Methylicorpusculum oleiharenae: one gene and its partner. The main gene of each other region encodes a partner of the protein of the gene in region 2 in a complex. Links are inferred from orthologs where the notes say so. Each region holds a gene or a part of one and is shown on either strand. Other genes may lie near its edges.

What was found. The genes of interacting proteins can lie anywhere in the genome.
Region 1: the proteins of sbcB (region 2) and ssb are in contact, whole or in part, in a crystal structure (PDB 3C94), measured with the Escherichia coli proteins. The link is inferred for Methylicorpusculum oleiharenae from one-to-one orthologs.

The regions. Positions count from the first base shown.
Region 1 is NZ_WUTY02000001.1:4,910,194-4,914,997, forward strand. Bases 1,969-4,804 are described here. They hold ssb (single-stranded DNA-binding protein), read right to left. Parts: upstream 3,710-4,804; coding sequence 3,227-3,709; downstream 1,969-3,226. Other genes in these bases: GO003_RS21900 (class I SAM-dependent methyltransferase), read left to right, coding at 1,969-2,445; GO003_RS21905 (hypothetical protein), read left to right, coding at 2,850-3,023; GO003_RS21915 (MFS transporter), read right to left, coding at 3,738-4,804. Outside these bases: GO003_RS21890 (glycosyltransferase family 2 protein), read left to right, coding at 1-600; GO003_RS21895 (glycosyltransferase family 4 protein), read left to right, coding at 572-1,726; more of GO003_RS21900, read left to right, coding at 1,723-1,968. UniProt on the Escherichia coli protein: Plays an important role in DNA replication, recombination and repair. Binds to ssDNA and to an array of partner proteins to recruit them to their sites of action during DNA metabolism. Acts as a sliding platform that migrates on DNA via reptation.
Region 2 is NZ_WUTY02000001.1:2,975,937-2,984,498, reverse strand. What follows is about bases 309-3,192. They hold sbcB (exodeoxyribonuclease I), read right to left. Parts: upstream 2,535-3,192; coding sequence 1,083-2,534; downstream 309-1,082. Other genes in these bases: nqrM ((Na+)-NQR maturation NqrM), read right to left, coding at 3,167-3,192; GO003_RS13435 (CBS domain-containing protein), read right to left, coding at 2,548-2,943; GO003_RS13445 (SRPBCC family protein), read right to left, coding at 471-932; GO003_RS13450 (PAS domain-containing protein), read right to left, coding at 309-403. In the rest of the region: more of GO003_RS13450, read right to left, coding at 1-308; more of nqrM, read right to left, coding at 3,193-3,361; nqrF (NADH:ubiquinone reductase (Na(+)-transporting) subunit F), read right to left, coding at 3,700-4,920; nqrE (NADH:ubiquinone reductase (Na(+)-transporting) subunit E), read right to left, coding at 4,933-5,541; GO003_RS13415 (NADH:ubiquinone reductase (Na(+)-transporting) subunit D), read right to left, coding at 5,541-6,221; GO003_RS13410 (Na(+)-translocating NADH-quinone reductase subunit C), read right to left, coding at 6,232-7,068; GO003_RS13405 (NADH:ubiquinone reductase (Na(+)-transporting) subunit B), read right to left, coding at 7,061-8,263; GO003_RS13400 (Na(+)-translocating NADH-quinone reductase subunit A), read right to left, coding at 8,267-8,562. UniProt on the Escherichia coli protein: Degrades single-stranded DNA (ssDNA) in a highly processive manner.

The DNA of each region.
Region 1 (4,804 bases), 1.9 Mb from region 2 along the record:
GCACTATTAGCGAAACTGGATGAAGGTTATGACATGGTGGTGGGAGCCAGACACGTCAGCACGCAAGCCTCCTGGTTCAGAAAAATAGGCAATTCATTTTATAACCGGCTGGCTTCGTTGATGACAGGCCATAAGATTGAAGATCTTACCTGCGGTTTTCGGGCGGTCAAAGCGAATAAATTCAGAAAATTTCTTTACCTTTTGCCCAACGGCTTTTCTTATCCGACGACCAGCACCATGGCTTTTTTCCGCTCCGGCTTTCCGGTCGCCTATGTGCCTATCCATGCCGGAAAACGGGAAGGCAAAAGCCATATCCGCCTGCTACGTGACGGTGTTCGATTTTTTATCATCATCCTGCGAATTGGGGCGCTTTTTTCCCCTATGCGTTTATTTTTACCGATCAGCGGTTCGGTCTTTTTAATAGGCATCAGCTACTACGCCTATACCTATTTTACGACCAGCCGGTTTACCAACATGAGCGCTTTGCTCATTCTGTCTTCCTTAATCATCTTTTTGATAGGCATTCTCTCCGAACAAATTTCATCCCTTCATTATCGCGATGCAGAACGTAATGAAAAAGATCCTGCTGGTAACCCGTAACTTTCCCCCACTCAGAGGCGGAATGGAGCGCCTTAATCATCATATTTATCTGGAATTAAACAAGTCTTTCGATGTGGTGGTCGCGGGCCCTGCTGACAGCCCTTTATATTTAAGCCCATCAACTCGCTTTTGTGAATTTCCGCACAGGCCTTTACCCGTATTCTTCTGGTTTTCATTTTGGTCAACACTGCGTCTGGCAATCAAAGAAAAACCCGCACTTATCATTTCCGGAAGTGGCATCACTGCCTTGTCGGCGCGTTTAATAGGCTACTTGTGTCAAGCCAAAGTAATTGCTTTTATTCATGGATTGGATGTTGTTATGCCGCACCCTGTCTATCAAAGCGTCTTTCTTCCCGCCATACGTTCTTGCGATGCCCTTTGGGTCAATAGTCAAAACACGGCAAAGTTGGCGATCGATAAGGGCGTTATGTCCGATAAAATTAAAACGGTTCATCCCGGTGTTGTTATACCTGGAAACATTACAATAGCTAACCGTTCACTTGATTTTAGAAGCGAATTGGGTTTGACCCAAGATCAAAAGATTCTGTTAAGCGTTGGCCGTTTGACTGAACGCAAAGGACTGGTTGAATTTATACTTTACGCCTTTCCTGATATCGTCAAAGCCTGTCCTGACTGCATTCTGGTTATTATTGGCGATGAACCCAACAATGCGTTGCATCATAAATCCGGCGCAAAGGAAAAAATCACTCAAGCGGCAAAAGACAAGAACCTTGAAAATCATGTCATTTTTCTGGGGCATGTTAACGAAGCTCAGCTCGAAGCTGCCTATCAGAGCAGCCAGCTGCATATCTTTCCTGTAGTTGAACTGCCGGGCGACATAGAAGGATTCGGCATGGTGGCTATTGAAGCTGCCGTTTATGGCCTTCCTACGGTTGCCTTTGCGGTTGGCGGGGTTCCTGATGCGGTAAGCCACAATAAATCAGGCTGGTTAATCCAACCGGGAAACTATCCGGCAATGACTAAAACCGTGATAAACAGCCTTTCCAACGCCAATTCATCAAACCAAAAGGTGAGCCCTGAAAGTTGCCGCCAACATGGTGCAGAATTTTCATGGGACATTTTTGGCGACAGAATAAGGCAGCTTTGCTGGGAAACAATGCAATGAAAACTAAACCACCAACCCTGAACCCCGGCTTTATTGTCCAAAGCGGTCGGCAGGCAAAAGCCTTAAAGATTCTTAAAATAATAGAAGATGCCGGCAAAGTAAGAAATTCTTCGCTTAAACTTTTAGATATAGGAACAGGCAATGGTGAAATTGCATTTTTTCTTTCAGACTATTTCGACGTGACTAGCGTGGATGTGAAAGACCAACGCAACCAACGCGAAGGTTTTGCATTTGTATGTATTGATGGAGAATATCTGCCTTTTGAGAATCAGCATTTTGATGTGGTGATCAGTAATCACGTTATAGAACATGTCAACAACGCTGACTTTCATTTAAACGAAATTTACAGGGTTTTAAAATCCGATGGTGCAGTTTATTTGGCAACACCAAACCGTCTTTGGCCTTGGGAAGTCCATTACCAGATGCCTTTATTACATTATTTGCCGCAACCTGTTTTTATGCAGATACTAAAGTACATGGGGAAATATCATGAGGAGGTCAGCTTATTAAGCTGGTTTTCTTTAAAAGACAAAGCCCAGACTCATTTTTCAATCTCAATAATCAGTGACTCAGTGTGTAAGTGGCCGCAAAGGTATTATTTAAATTTAAACAATAAAATTGCGTTAATCTTGTCCTGGATCCCGTTGTTTCTGTATAGAGCGTGTACCTTCATTCATCCGACGCTGATCGTCGTGTTTAGACCCAAATCCAATCAATAAAAGATCGCGATTGATGCGCCTCCTGGCGTCGGCACATCCTATGAGCTTTGTATTAAACCTCATGCCTCATCCTTTGGGCTTGACCCAGAATACAGATAACCGTTATTCCGACAAGGGATTGCCGAAATCCGGAAGTAGGATGTGCTGAACAACGTGAAGCGCATCGGTCGCGATTGATGCGCCTCCTGACGTCGGCACATCCTATGGGCTTTGCATTGGCGAGCATTTAACCTAATGCCCCATCTGTTGGGCTTGGCCCTGCCTGCGGGTAAGCGTCATTCCTTCTGGGATCGCCGGAATCCGGATAGGATCTGCTGAACAGCGTGAAGCGCATCGGTCGCGATTGATGCGCCTCCTGGCGTCGGCACATCCTATGGGCTTTGCATTGGCGAGCATTTAACCTAATGCCCCATCTGTTGGGCTTGGCCCAGTCTGCGGATAACCCTCATTCCGAAAGGGATCGCCGGAATCCGGATGTAGGATCTGCTGAACAACGTGAAGCGCATCGGGTCGCGATTGATGCGCCTCTTGACGTCGGCACATCCTATGGGCTTTGCATTGGCGAGCATTTAACCTAATGCCCCATCTGTTGGGCTTGGCCCAGTCTGCGGATAACCGACATTCCGACAAGGATCGCCGGAATCCGGATGTAGGATGTACTGAACAACGTAAAGCGCATCGGTCGCGATTGATGCGCCTCCTGGCGTCGGCACATCCTATGGGTTCTCGACATAAATGCATAACCGGGGACATACCTTTGATTGTCTATATCAGAAGTGCATCAGAACGGAATATCGTCATCAAAATCGTCAAACTGGGCAGGCGCTGAAGTGGGTGGATTAGAGGGGCTATTGCCTGGGCCAGAGGGTTTAGAGGATTGTTCTGCGGGAGCATATCCGCCACCCGCGCCTTCTCCATAATTGGCCGTGCCTCCGCTGCGGCTATCGAGCATGTGCATTTCTTCTGCAACAATTTCTGTGGTGTAGCGGTCTTGTCCGTCCTGGCCTTGCCATTTCTGGGTTCGAATGCGTCCTTCCACATAGACCTGACTGCCTTTCTTCAGGTATTCGCCGGCAATTTCCGCTAACCGCGCAAAAAAAACGACCCTATGCCATTCTGTTTCTTCTTTACGTTCGTTGGTTTGTTTATCCCTCCAGCGTCTCGATGTGGCAAGGCGAATGGTGGTGACTGCGCCACCGCTGGGCATATAACGGACTTCGGGATCCACACCCAAACGTCCGATTAATGTAACTTTATTTAGCATAGGTTCTCCAGAATAATAGTTCTCTGATTTAAGCAGGCATGGCTTGCGTAATCAATTGTTGTAATTGCTGTTTGTCCAGTAACTGGCTATCGACCTTGAGATAGGCAACACCTTCGTCATAATGCAGCGTGACATCTTCAATTCCTTTTAGCGTCAGCATTTGACTAACCAGTTGATCGGCTTCATCTGATGAAATCATATCAACGGATATCAGCATGTTTGCCAAATGCCGAGGCTGCTTCATCCCTAATGAAACCAAAAACCAGCTCAGTCCGGCCGCCGCACAAAAAATAAACACCGCATTGGCACCATATTCGCCGTAACACCATCCACCCAGCACGCCGCCGATAGCCAATCCCAAAAACTGTGAACTTGAATAAGCCCCCATCGCGGTTCCTTTTAAATCGCCGGGCGCGGTTTTTGAAATAAGTGAGGGTAATGTCGCTTCGAGCAAGTTAAATCCACAAAAGAAAATGCCCAGAAAAGCGATGATGCCAATCTGATTGTCATGAAATTGAGCCAGGCCTATTTGCGCTACTGAAACCACCGCAATCGCGCCCAGGAAAACGCTTTTCATTTTTCGTTTTTTTTCGGCCACTATAACAAAAGGCACTGCAAACGCCATCGATATGACAAAAATCGGCAAATAAATCTGCCAGTGCTGTCCGCCCGCCATTCCTGTGTCGCGAAGCAACAAGGGAATCACAACAAAACTGGCTGTCAGCATCATGTGCAATACAAAAATACCGTAATCAAGACGCAACAGATCCGGGCTTCGAAGCACATGCATCATTTCTGAGGGAACAAATTCGGCGTCCCGGTGCAGCTTGGATTGTTTAGGATCAGGCACGACATAAATGATAGTCAGGACCGCTATCAATGTGAGGGCGGCTGTCAGCCAAAACAGACCTGGAACCCCAAACCATTGAGAGAAAACCGGGCCTGCAATCAGGCCAATCCCAAAAGAACCGCCAATGCTCAACCCTATGATTGCCATCGCCTTGGTTCTATGGACTTCTTGAGTCAAATCGGCAACCAAAGCCATCACGGCAGCCGAAATAGCACCGGCGCCTTGTAAGGTTCTGCCTATCAACA
Region 2 (8,562 bases):
TCGCAAGCTTTTGCTCGGTAACATCGTATTGAACACCCAAGAAGTAAATCAGCCGGCCTTCACCGTCAAATAAGGGTTTGATCGATAAGCGATTATAAAAAAGCTCGCCATTTTTACGAAAATTCTTCAACGTAACCTCAATGGGTGCTCTATTTTTTACTGCTTCTTTAATTTCAACAATTTCAGGTTGATCACGAAGAACGCCCTGAAGAAACCGGCAGTTTCTACCGATGATTTCCTCTTTTTTATATCCTGTGATTTTTTCAAAAACCTGATTGGCAAATACAATCGGGTTATCCTCGATGTCAGGGTCTGACAAAGTAACACCGTTGATACAACCATCCAAAATCTGAGTCAGAATTTGAGGAATTATGCCATCTTGTTTTTCTACTTGAAATTGCATCAATTTTCCTCCGTTTCTTAGTACAAACGCACTGGAGAGACCATGTTTTTGGCTGCAGCGCCAGCTGTCAATCGGCTTCCAGCAACGTTTTTAAATTTCTTACTGTTCTTTTGGCGCCATCCTGAACGGCAATACCAATAAGTTTTTCAAATGGCAGCATAAACAACTCGAGTTTAAGCAGCTCAAATGTAAAAATCAGCTCAGTCGATGTCTGAAGAGCCAATAAATCATAGCTGCATCGATAAGCATTAGAAACACCTTCAAATACCAGTTGCCGTTCCGGTTTAAACACGGTGACTTTAAATGTGGACTCACTTCTTTGACCTTGATCGACCCGGACTTGCCGCACAAAGCTGTTCAACTGTAGTGGCGGATCGCTTAAAAGCTCACATTCGCGCACCTCCGGGGACCACCTGGGGTAATTCTCAAAAAAATCAATACCGATAAACTTGAAAACATGGTTAATAGGTTTGTTGACAACAATGCTTGCTGTTCCAGTTGCGGCATGATTTGAACCTAATCCAAACATAAGTACCTCGCCTTACTAAAAAGTAATATCAGTAGAATCATCAGAAGGTGCTATTCAGTTATTTTCTTAAAAAGAAGCATCTTTGCAAGATTACCACGCCCTGTAAAGTTGCCAATCCGGCCATAACGATGGTTTGTCCTCGCAAATTATCTATTCGGCTGAATGCCTTAAAGCATCCCACTTTTTTAATCCATAACGTGTTAAATCTTCACTTGTTCGCTGATCTAAAAGCCCATCCCCCGACAATTTCAAAATTTTTTCAAAATAAGCATCAAATCCAATTCGATGACTGTCTTTTGGTTGAACCAGCTTTTGATAACAGAATTTTCGCCAACAATCCATCTCTGCAATGCTCAGCGTATCCGGGTAGTTTCTAGCTCTAAACCTGAACAACATTTCCTTTAATCGACTGTCTTTAAACGGAAAATGGGTAGAGCCCAGATCTTTGGGCTGTAAGCTATGAATTTTCTGCATCAACTGCTTATCATTAGGGCTATAAAACCCCCCGCTGTAGATCATCAGATCCGGATCGGTGGGAACGTTATCATTCGCATATTTTGCAAAAACCTGATTTAACTTACCGATCAAACTTTTAGACGATATGATGCGTTCCGCATTTTTTAGGCAGACACCTAGATCAATAGATAAGCGAGTTGCATCGCTGGGTCTTAGTGCCTTGATAGGGGCTAAAACAGGGCATTTGTTTAAGTGGATGGTCTTAAGCGGGATTCGTGCAACACCGGAAGCAAGCTGATCGTTTGCTACAAAAATTCGCTGCTTTATTTCTTCAGGAGTGAGTTCCAACAACGGTTCCGGGTCAACGGATAGATCATAAACCAGAATACCATTGGGATTTGCAGGGTGTTCACAGATCGGCAAAATAACCGCTGCACATTTTTTAGCTGCGGCATAGCGACCTGAGATATGTAATAACAGCTCGTTTGAACCGAGTTTGATTAAATTCGATGCGGCTTTTTTGGATCGGTTCTCAAAAAGAAACTGATACAATTTTGGTTGAGCCTGCCGGATCAATTTTGCCAAAGCAATCGTAGCGTAAACATCTGACAGCGCATCATGAGCGGCTTGATGCTGAATCCCGTTGGCCTGAGCCAGGACTTCTAATCGAAAGACCGGAGAACCAGCGTCATCAAGCGGCCACTCAATTCCTTCCGGCCGCAGTGCGTAGCATGATCGAACCACATCTATCAAATCCCAGCGGGAATTACCATTTTGCCATTCGCGCTGATAAGGATCATACAAATTCCGGTAAAGCGTATTTCTGGTAACCTCGTCATCAAACCGGATACTGTTGTAGCCTAATACACATGTGTTTGAAACAAGTAATCTTTCCAGTATCCGTGCAATAAATTCCGCCTCGTTAACACCATTTTCTAGGGCTATTTGGGGTGTTATCCCTGTAATTGCACAGGATTCAGGATCCGGAAGGTAATCATCTGAAGGCTTACAATAAATGACGAGCGGATCATCTACCGTATTAAAATCATAATCAGTTCTAACACCAGCAAACTGAACGGGCCGGTCCCATTGTGGGTCTATCCCAAAAGTTTCGTAGTCGTGCCAATATAAAGTAGGACCAGCCATTAAAGGGCTTGAATTATTTAATTGAAATCAGGGCTTTTAATACATCAGTTCTGCTGACAACACCTACTAATTCGCCTTGCTTATAAACTGGAAAACTTCTTAAAGGTGTTTCCCTGAATTTTTGGGCTAAATCCAAAACACTTGAATCTGCATCCACAGTAATCAGTTCCCGTGTCATAAATTCGCCCACTTTTCCTGATTGACCTTGGTTGTAGGCTGTTTCTAGGACTACCTTCATGCAATCCTTTTCAGAAAACATACCAACAAGCTTACCTTGATCATTTAATACAGGAGCACAGGTTATTTTATGGTCTAACAATTTGGTTATCGCCTCGATTACATCTGTGTCTTCTTTGACTGTGAACAAATGTTTAGCCATGTAATCGGATACGGTTATTTTTGCAAGCATAACAAACTCCTTCTATTTATAGTTCTATTTACACCAAAGTCATTCTGGTCAAAAATTTAACACTCAATTTTTAATTTTGAAAAAAAGCTTTTCTAGCCTACAGTCATTGAATCAGTTCTTCTTCGATAAATAACTGTTCTTCATAGCTGAGGCGGGTATAAAGCGAATAAGCATTCAATTTACGATCTCACTGAAAACTCAGCTCAACTCTATTGTTTACATCTTATGAATTTGAACTGTTTAATGCCACTTCAGCATCAAGCTGTTTTCTCTTATCACACTTTTCAACACAGACGCAATCGCCTTTGTTCGCGCCGCCACAAGAGCCTTTAATCGCTTTACGGCCAAATATTACACCTATAGCCATAAGACCAATAACAATTAACATGAAGGCAAAAGTCACTAAGAAATAAGTCATTGTTTTATCCTGTCAGGTATTAAATAAAAGTGCTTGTAATTATTCACTGTAGGTTTGGGTTAGGCGACAGCTGAAACCTAATAGATAGACTACATTGAATAGTTAAAAATTGTTTTCGTTAAGATGCACGTATTAAATTTAAATAAAAATAAACCATTGAAACAAGCGTCCTAACACAGCATGAGACCTAAAGTTATTAGCAATGATTCAATCTACTTATTATAAAAATTCTGAGTCAAAAAAAGCGGAATCAGTTTAAGGTTCTGATTCCGCTTTATCATAATTGATGTACTTAATAAATCTTTGCCTGCTGAATCAGCTTTGCAAAGTATTCCTTTTTAGCCACCAAAGTCATCAAGCATGATGTTTTCAGGCTCAACACCGTTTTCCAATAGCATGTTGATTACTGAAGAGTTCATGATAGGCGGTCCACACATGTAGTATTCACAATCTTCAGGCGCTGGATGCTTTTTGATGAAGTTTTCAAACAGCACATTGTGAATGAAGCCTTTGTAGCCTTCCCAGTTATCATCGGGCAATGGATCTGAAAGCGCAACATGCCATTCGAAATTTTCATTTTCTTTATCAAGCATGTCGAAATCTTCAACGTAGAACATTTCTCTTCGGCTACGCGCACCATACCAAAATGTCATTTTCCGTTTGGATTTCAATCTACGCAATTGATCGAAAATATGAGATCGCATTGGCGCCATACCGGCTCCACCACCAACAAAAACCATCTCCTTATCAGTGTCTTTGGCATAAAATTCACCATACGGTCCTGAAATAATACATTTGTCTCCTGGTTTGAGATTAAAAATGTAAGAAGACATGATGCCTGGCGGGACAGTATCAGGAGCACCCGGAGGTGGCGTCGCAATACGCACGTTAAGCATGATTTCCTTTTCTTCAGGGTAACTGGCCATTGAATAGGCCCGAAGTGCCGGTTCTTTTACACTAGAAACATAACGCCATAGATTGTATTTATCCCAATCCTCACGGTATTGATCCTGAACATCAAAGTTTTTGTATTCGGCGATATGTGGCGGACATTCAATTTGAATATAGCCGCCCGCTCGGTAGTTGATCGCTTCGCCTTCCGGTAATTCCAAAACCAGCTCTTTAATGAAAGTTGCAACGTTATTGTTGGATTTAACGGTACATTCCCATTTTTTGACACCAAATACACTGTCTTCCACTTCAATTTTCATGTTGTGTTTGACAGTAACCTGGCAGGCTAATCTTTCACCTTCAGCAGCTTCCCGTTTGGTAATATGCGAGCGCTCGGTAGGAAGAATTTCTCCGCCGCCTTCAAATACCTTAACTTTACACTGAGCGCAGGTACCACCTCCGCCACAAGCGGACGACACAAATAATTTGTTCTCTGCCAAGGCGCTCAGTAATTTTGAACCTATGGGTACGTGAATTTTTTTCTCATCATTAATGAGAATTTCAACATCCCCTTCGGCTACCAGTTTACTTTTTGCGCCAAGGATAACAAACACCAGCGCTATCACGATTCCCGTGAAAATAATAATCCCTAATGCAATTTCCAGCATTACGATACCTTCTTAAAGTTGGATTCCAGAAAAAGCCATGAAGCCAAGCGACATCAGACCCGCAGTAATAAAGGTGATACCAAGACCTTGCAGTCCTCTTGGTATATCGCTGTATTTCAGTTTTTCACGGGTACCTGCCATAACCGTAATAGCAAGCGCCCAACCAAAACCGCTACCAATACCGTAAGTAACACTTTCTCCAAAGTTATAGTCACGTTCAATCATGAATAAACTGCCTGCCAAAATAGCGCAATTCACCGTGATCAAAGGCAAGAAAATGCCCAGCGCATGATAGAGAGCCGGAAAAAACTTATCTAAAATCATTTCCAGAATCTGTACCAGCGCAGCAATCATGCCTATACAGCTTAACAGCGCCAAAAAGCTCAAATCAACGCCGGTAATACCTAACCACGACAACGCGTCTTCTTTCAAGAGGCTATGATAGACAAAGTTATTGGCAGGGACAGTAATGGTCTGAACGATCATTACTGCTGTTCCTAAGCCGATAGCTGTGGACACTTTTTTGGATACTGCAATAAAAGTACACATACCCAAGAAAAATGATAATGCCAGGTTTTCTATGAATACGGCTTTGATAAATAGGCTTATATAAGCTTCCATTAGTGATGCCCTCCCTCACCGTGCGCTATAGACAGTATTGCAAAATCCGGCTTTTCAGATTGTTCAGGTTTGTACTGACGAATTGCCCAGATGATCAGACCGATGATAAAAAAAGCGCTAGGCGGCAATAACATCAGGCCATTAGGGTCATACCAGCCACCATCTTTAGTTAACTTCAATATTTCAATTCCGAGTAATTTTCCTGATCCCAATAATTCTCTGAAAAAAGCGACAATTACCAGAATCAGACTGTAGCCCAGACCATTACCTATGCCATCAAAGAAACTCTCCAACGGAGGGTTTTTCATCGCATAAGCTTCAGCTCTTCCCATTACAATACAGTTGGTAATGATCAAGCCAACAAATACTGACAATTGTTTACTCACATCGTAAGCAAATGCTTTCAGGATTTGATCGACGACGATAACCAATGAAGCAATAATCGTCATTTGTACGATAATTCGAATACTGCCAGGAATATGGTTTCGGATCGCACTTATAGCTGCACTTGAACAGGCTGTGACCGATGTTAAAGCAACAGCCATAATCAATGACGTTGACATCTGAGAGGTGACCGCCAATGCTGAACAAATTCCAAGTACTTGAAGCGTAATTGGGTTATCGTTAATCAGCGGGCTTGTTAATACTTTCTTTGTTTCAGTTGTTAATATAGCACTCATAATATTCGCCCTACCCTTTAGCTTTTACTTTATCAAGGTACAACGCGAAGCCTTCTTTGCTCATCCAATATTTGATGAGATTTGAAACGCCTCTACTCGTTAATGTAGCACCTGCCAATCCATCCACCTGATATTCCGATCCAGGCTTTGCGTTATCAACTACACCTTTAACCAACGCCAAGGCGGGTTCATTGGCTTCGTTATAGACTTTCTTTCCCTTCCATAAGGCGCGCCAGTTAGGGTTAACTACTTCCCCGCCTAATCCCGGTGTTTCAGCCTGATCGTAAAAGTTGATACTTTGCACTGTCTGACCGTCTGCTTCCAAAGCAAGGAAGCCATAAAGGGTTGACCACAAACCATAACCATTGACAGGCAAGATAATGGACTGAATGTCATCACCTTTCTTTACCAGATAAACTTTGGCAATTTTGGCTTTAAAACGAATACTTGCAATATCGTCCTTAGTCGGTATAGCGACACTCAACGCAGGATCCTTTGCCGCTTTGCGCTGATCATAGTTAGCTACATCCATGTTTTCGACATAATCGCCCGTTTCCAGATCAACCAGCTTTGCTTCGATCTGCTCATCAAAAGCCTGATTGATATCAACACCTTCTTCCAGCAAACCGGCTACATCCAGAATGTTTTTCTTCATATCCAGCATTTTATTGTCAATTTGCAACGGTCTTAATGCGACAGTCGCCAACGACACTAAAATAGCACATACAAAACAGACTGATAAAGCAACAGCCAGCGTTTTTTCAAGACTATCATTGTTTAAAGCCAGCACTTTATCGGCATAAGCTCTAAATCGTTCGTACTGAGTTATTTTGTTTTCGTTAGGCATGGCGCTTTACCCTTCTTCTGATGTTTGCCTGAATGACGAAGTAATCGATGAGAGGAGCAAACATGTTGGAAAATAGTATTGCTAACATGATTCCTTCAGGAAAAGCAGGATTAACAACTCTGATTAAAACAGTCATCACCCCAATTAAGCCGCCAAACAGCCATCGACCGGTATCCGTCATAGCCGCACTGACCGGGTCAGTAGCCATATAAACCATACCAAAAGCAAAACCGCCGACAACCAAATGCCAATACCATGGCATAGCAAACATCGGATTGGTTTCACTGCCAATAAAGTTAAATACTGACGACATCAGAACCATGCCGATAAAGACACCGGCCATAATTCGGTAAGAAGCCACACGGGTGTACAGTAAAAATGCTGCACCTATAAAAATGGCTACAGTAGAGGTTTCACCTAAACAGCCAGGAATAAATCCGAAGAATGATTGAAACCATCCGAAACCGGCCTCATGTACTGCATCGAGACCTCCTGTTGCAGCCAAACCAAGAGGAGTTGCTTTGGTAAAACCATCGACGGCCACCCAAACGGAATCGCCTGAAATGGAAGCCGGGTAAGCAAAGTAAAGAAATGCGCGTCCTGTCAGCGCAGGGTTCAGGAAGTTTTTTCCCGTTCCGCCAAACACTTCCTTTCCTATGACGATACCGAACGATATACCCAGTGCCACCTGCCATAATGGCATGTCAGGTGGCATGATCAGAGTATAAAGCATGGACGAGACCAAAAAGCCTTCGTTGACTTCATGCCCGCGTACCGTTGCAAATAAAACTTCCCACACACCGCCCACTGCCAAAGTCACGATGTATATAGGTAGAAAATACAAAGCGCCGTGGACAAAACAGGATATCGGGTTCATTGGACTGTATCCGAAAATCATCATCGGAATACTGCGCCAATTGTCGACTTTCTCTAAGCCCATGGCTTCGATTGCCAAATTTGCCTGATAGCCGGTATTGTAAAAGGCCATCATGATGCAGAAAAAAGTCGCAATCACTACGAAAGTCATGGTTCTTTTCAGATCGATACCATCACGTACATGAGTTGAGCCGCGTGTTACATCAGCCGGTGTGTAGATAAAAGTATCGACCATCTCGTAAAGGCCATAATACTTTTCCAACTTTCCGCCTTTTGTAAAATGCGGCTCTATGCTATCTAATAAATCTCTAGCCGACATTAATTACCCTTCCTTCTCGATTTTAGTTAAATTTTCTCTTAACACGGGACCGAAGTCGTGTTTGCCCGGATCTGCAAATGTTATGAGGGAAAGATCTTCTTCATTAAGCTCCAAACAGCCCAATAATTGAGCTTGGTCGGAATCACCCACCACTAATGATTTCAGTAAAGGCGTAGGTAAAATATCCATCGGCATCAAGGTTTCATAAACGCCAACAGGAACGATCGCCCGATTACTGCCGTTTTTATCTGTCGTCAGAGGAAATTTACGGCCCAGCTTACGATCTTTACTGGACGTAT